One region of the Aeribacillus sp. FSL K6-8394 genome, then DNA from elsewhere that is predicted to be linked to it. Evidence: a T-box and tRNA genes for the amino acid it is inferred to sense, from the RefSeq annotation. Region 1 holds a T-box; the other holds one or more tRNA genes.
What was found. The T-box of region 1 lies ahead of leuS (leucine--tRNA ligase). A T-box ahead of a tRNA ligase gene usually reads a tRNA of that ligase, here a tRNA-Leu.
Positions count from the first base shown of each region.

Region 1 (2,321 bases):
ATCGGTTATTTTATTATAGTGTGGACAAAATGTCTAACAAACGCATTATGAATTTGTATTTGAAGCTTGGTCACCGCAAGTTGAATCAGCTAGTAAGGGAGATAAATCCTGACATCATCATTAATACATTTCCTATTTCCGTTGTGCCTGAATATCGCACGCGGACAGGCGTGTTCATCCCGACATTTAATGTGCTGACCGATTTTTGTCTTCACCGAGTATGGGTTCATAAAAACATTGATAAATATTATGTTTCGTGCGACGATGTGAAGGAAAAACTGACAATGCTCAACATCCATCCAGCGCTTGTCAAAGTAACCGGAATTCCTATACGGCCGCAGTTTGAAGAAAAAATGGAAACGATCGATTTATATAAAAAATACAATTTGGATCCGAACAAGAAAACTTTGTTAATTGCTACAGGCGCTCATGGAGTTTTAAAAAATGTAAAAGATTTGTGTGAATCATTTTTTACACGAGACGACATGCAAATAGTCGTTGTATGCGGAAATAACCAATCGCTGAAAGATGAGCTTGAACCGCTTCAGTATATTCACCCGGATCGAATAAAAGTTTTTGGCTATGTCGAAAGAATCGATGAGCTCTTTCGCATTTGTTCCTGCATGATAACAAAGCCTGGAGGGATTACTCTCAGCGAGGCGGCCGCATTAAAAGTTCCGCTTATTCTCTATAAACCTGTTCCGGGGCAGGAAAGGGAGAATGCCGATTTGTTTGCAGCAAAAGGGGCGGCGGTTGTCATCAATAAGCTTGAAAAAGTTCAAGAGACGGTCAATGATTTATTTAACCACCCTGAAAAAATGGAAAAAATGAAAATGAGCATTGCTGAATTATATAGACCAAACGCTGCTGACACGATCTTGCAGGACATTTTAAATGAAGCAGAAATGCTGCTTGATTCAAGCTTGAAAGGGTCTGTCAATTATTAATTATTAGACTGAAATCCAAATTTTTCGACATTGACTTGCATGAACTCATAAAATTCATTAAAATAACAATATGATAAGTGGATGAAAAAGCAAGAACGGTGAAAAGGATCAGTAGTGGATAAAGGCGTCTAGAGAGTTGACGGAAGGTGAAAGTCAATCGTTGTTTATTCACGAACTCCCCTTTGAGTTGCGGGTGTGAAATGTATTCCGGTACAGACTAATGCCCGACGTGTTTCCACGTTACGGAACAGAGTGAGTGCATTACGCGCTAATTTGGGTGGTACCGCGGGAAATTGTCTCTCGTCCCTTCGTCGTGGGGATGGGAGTTTTTTTATTATTTGACGCTTATACATATATATAGCAAAGGAGGATTTTTACATGTCTTACAACCATCGTGAGATTGAGAAAAAATGGCAAGATTATTGGCTAAAAAACAAAACATTTAAAACAGAGGATGATTCCGATAAACCGAAGTTTTATGCATTGGATATGTTTCCGTATCCTTCGGGAGCTGGTCTTCATGTAGGACATCCTGAAGGTTATACGGCAACCGACATTTTGGCGCGAATGAAACGGATGCAAGGATACAATGTTCTCCATCCGATGGGATGGGATGCATTTGGACTTCCGGCTGAGCAATATGCTTTAGATACCGGCAACGATCCTGCGGAATTTACGAAAAAAAATATTGATAATTTTCGCAGACAAATTCAATCACTAGGATTTTCCTATGATTGGGATCGGGAAGTAAATACAACTGATCCGGAATATTACAAATGGACGCAATGGATCTTCTTAAAACTTTATGAAAAAGGACTTGCTTACATTGATGAAGTGCCCGTCAACTGGTGCCCGGCACTCGGAACTGTTCTTGCAAATGAAGAGGTCATCGACGGAAAAAGCGAACGGGGAGGACATCCTGTTGAACGCCGTCCGATGAAACAATGGGTGTTAAAAATCACCGAATATGCTGACAGGCTGCTGGAAGATTTAGAAGAGCTTGATTGGCCGGAAAGCATAAAGGAAATGCAGCGAAATTGGATCGGCCGGTCGGAAGGTGCGGAAGTTCATTTTACAGTCGATGGAACTGATAAAACCTTTACTGTTTTTACTACTCGTCCAGATACGCTTTTCGGTGCTACGTATACAGTGCTTGCGCCTGAACATCCGCTTGTGAAAGAAATTACAACCGAGGAACAAAAAGAAGCGGTGGAAGCCTATTTAGATCAAATTAAAAGTAAAAGCGATCTCGAAAGAACGGACTTGGCGAAGGAAAAAACAGGCGTGTTTACCGGAGCCTATGCTGTAAATCCTGCCAATGGAGAAAGATTGCCGATTTGGATTGCCGATTATGTTTTAATGAGCTATGGTACA
Region 1 is NZ_JBBPAA010000002.1:878,318-880,638, forward strand. Features, by position in the region: gene NSR00_RS16705 (diglucosyl diacylglycerol synthase) at 1-947, shown strand, start outside; T-box leader at 1,037-1,258, shown strand; gene leuS (leucine--tRNA ligase) at 1,326-2,321, shown strand, end outside.

Region 2 (2,321 bases), 790 kb from region 1:
TAGCTCAGTCGGTAGAGCAACGAGCAAGGCTTCATCGAATAAGCGACGAGTTGTCCCGACGCATCCAGCATCCTCGAAAAGACTGGCAGAGGAAGGGACATCTGACAAATGAAAAATGGATTAGGAGAAAAAAATTTTTTATGAGCCATTAGCTCAGTCGGTAGAGCAACGAGCAAGGCTTCATCGAATAAGCGACGAGTTGTCCCGACGCATCCAGCATCCTCGAAAAGACTGGCAGAGGAAGGGACATCTGACAAATGAAAAATGGATTAGGAGAAAAAAATTTTTTATGAGCCATTAGCTCAGTCGGTAGAGCAACGAGCAAGGCTTCATCGAATAAGCGACGAGTTGTCCCGACGCATCCAACATCCTCGAAAAGACTGGCAGAGGAAGGGACATCTGACAAATGAAAAATGGATTAGGAGAAAAAAATTTTTTATGAGCCATTAGCTCAGTCGGTAGAGCAACGAGCAAGGCTTCATCGAATAAGCGACGAGTTGTCCCGACGCATCCAACATCCTCGAAAAGACTGGCAGAGGAAGGGACATCTGACAAATGAAAAATGGATTAGGAGAAAAAAATTTTTTATGAGCCATTAGCTCAGTCGGTAGAGCATCTGACTTTTAATCAGAGGGTCGGAGGTTCGAATCCTCCATGGCTCACCATTTTGACGCGGGTGTGGCGGAATTGGCAGACGCACTAGAATCAGGATCTAGCGCCTTTATGGCGTGGGGGTTCAAGTCCCTCCACCCGCATCATATGCGGAAGTAGTTCAGTGGTAGAACACCACCTTGCCAAGGTGGGGGTCGCGGGTTCGAATCCCGTCTTCCGCTTTTCTCTGCCGGGGTGGCGGAATTGGCAGACGCACAGGACTTAAAATCCTGCGGTAGGTGACTACCGTACCGGTTCAAGTCCGGTCCTCGGCACCATATTGGCGCCCGTAGCTCAATTGGATAGAGCGTTTGACTACGGATCAAAAGGTTAGGGGTTCGACTCCTCTCGGGCGCGCCATATACGGGAAGTAGCTCAGCTTGGTAGAGCACATGGTTTGGGACCATGGGGTCGCAGGTTCGAATCCTGTCTTCCCGACCAGGAATTTAAAGGGGCCTTAGCTCAGCTGGGAGAGCGCCTGCTTTGCACGCAGGAGGTCAGCGGTTCGATCCCGCTAGGCTCCATCTAAATATTTATTCATACAACCAATTCCAATAATCCGCTGAACCTTAGGGAGATTCCTAAGGTTTTTTTTATTGCCCATGAAAAATGGACATGGACGTATGGATGCGAAAAAATTATCAATAGCTGCTAACATATTCGAAACAGTTGTCAAGCAATTATTTGTGTTGCTTAACATAGTGCTTTGAAGCCGTTAGTATGATCCGAAAAGTGTATAGCGATGGGGGCAAACAAAACTATCGATATCGATCGAAACATAAAAAATGGGAGAATTTCTAATAAATCGCTAAATATGGTTGATTAATGGTATATTTGGTAATATTATTTAATTGATCAGATGAAGAGAAAGTGAGAGTTTAAATATGAGTTCAGCTACACAATGGCTCAGCAGCTTCATTATTTTTTAGTAAAAATTTAAGAAAATAGATAAACATCGCGTAATGAACATTGTTTCTAAATTTCGTTTTATGGTTTTATTGATGAGGTGCAGACTATGTCAAATGTAAGAATTTTTTTTCTTATTGCAATCAATGCTTTAAGAGCATATCAAAGCAATTTGTATGAAAAATTCGAAAAAATTTTACCTGAATTTAAGTATCTGGCGAAATATTATATATACTTTTATGCAGCGTCAAATATTTTATTATTAGGGATTATTCTTTTACTAGACCCTTCTCAAAATGTACATATTCATCGTATATTACATGGCTATAAATGGGAAATTTTAATCGCAAAATATTTAATGGAATTATTTATCATTATAAATTTGTTAAGATTTGAAGTTCCAAAAGGATTTAAAAAAGTTTATGGATTAATGCCGTCTATTTTTTATGTAATCACTGCTAATTTTAAAAACGTTTATACATGGATACTGATACAGTTTATATATCATACATTTTTAGATAAACAACTTTTTTTGATCTTATTTATTTTAAGCTGTATAATCATTTATCTTTCTTTGTTTGCCAAAATATCAGAATTTCAATACATATTAAATATTTTAAAAATGGCTCGTCTCATGTTTGTAATATTGTTAAGTTATCAAATCATTCAAGAAGTATCGCAAAAAGCAGGTTTTAGCTTCGCGAGTGCAACCAATAAAATCGAGGTTTTATTATTTTTATGGGTGGCTTTTCTATTAATTCTGT
Region 2 is NZ_JBBPAA010000002.1:93,039-95,359, forward strand. Features, by position in the region: tRNA gene NSR00_RS12800 (tRNA-Lys) at 590-665, shown strand; tRNA gene NSR00_RS12805 (tRNA-Leu) at 673-755, shown strand; tRNA gene NSR00_RS12810 (tRNA-Gly) at 762-833, shown strand; tRNA gene NSR00_RS12815 (tRNA-Leu) at 841-929, shown strand; tRNA gene NSR00_RS12820 (tRNA-Arg) at 935-1,011, shown strand; tRNA gene NSR00_RS12825 (tRNA-Pro) at 1,016-1,092, shown strand; tRNA gene NSR00_RS12830 (tRNA-Ala) at 1,103-1,175, shown strand; gene NSR00_RS12835 (hypothetical protein) at 1,667-2,321, shown strand, end outside.
Region 2: it encodes a tRNA-Leu, which carries the amino acid that the T-box ahead of leuS (leucine--tRNA ligase) is inferred to sense. The anticodon was not compared.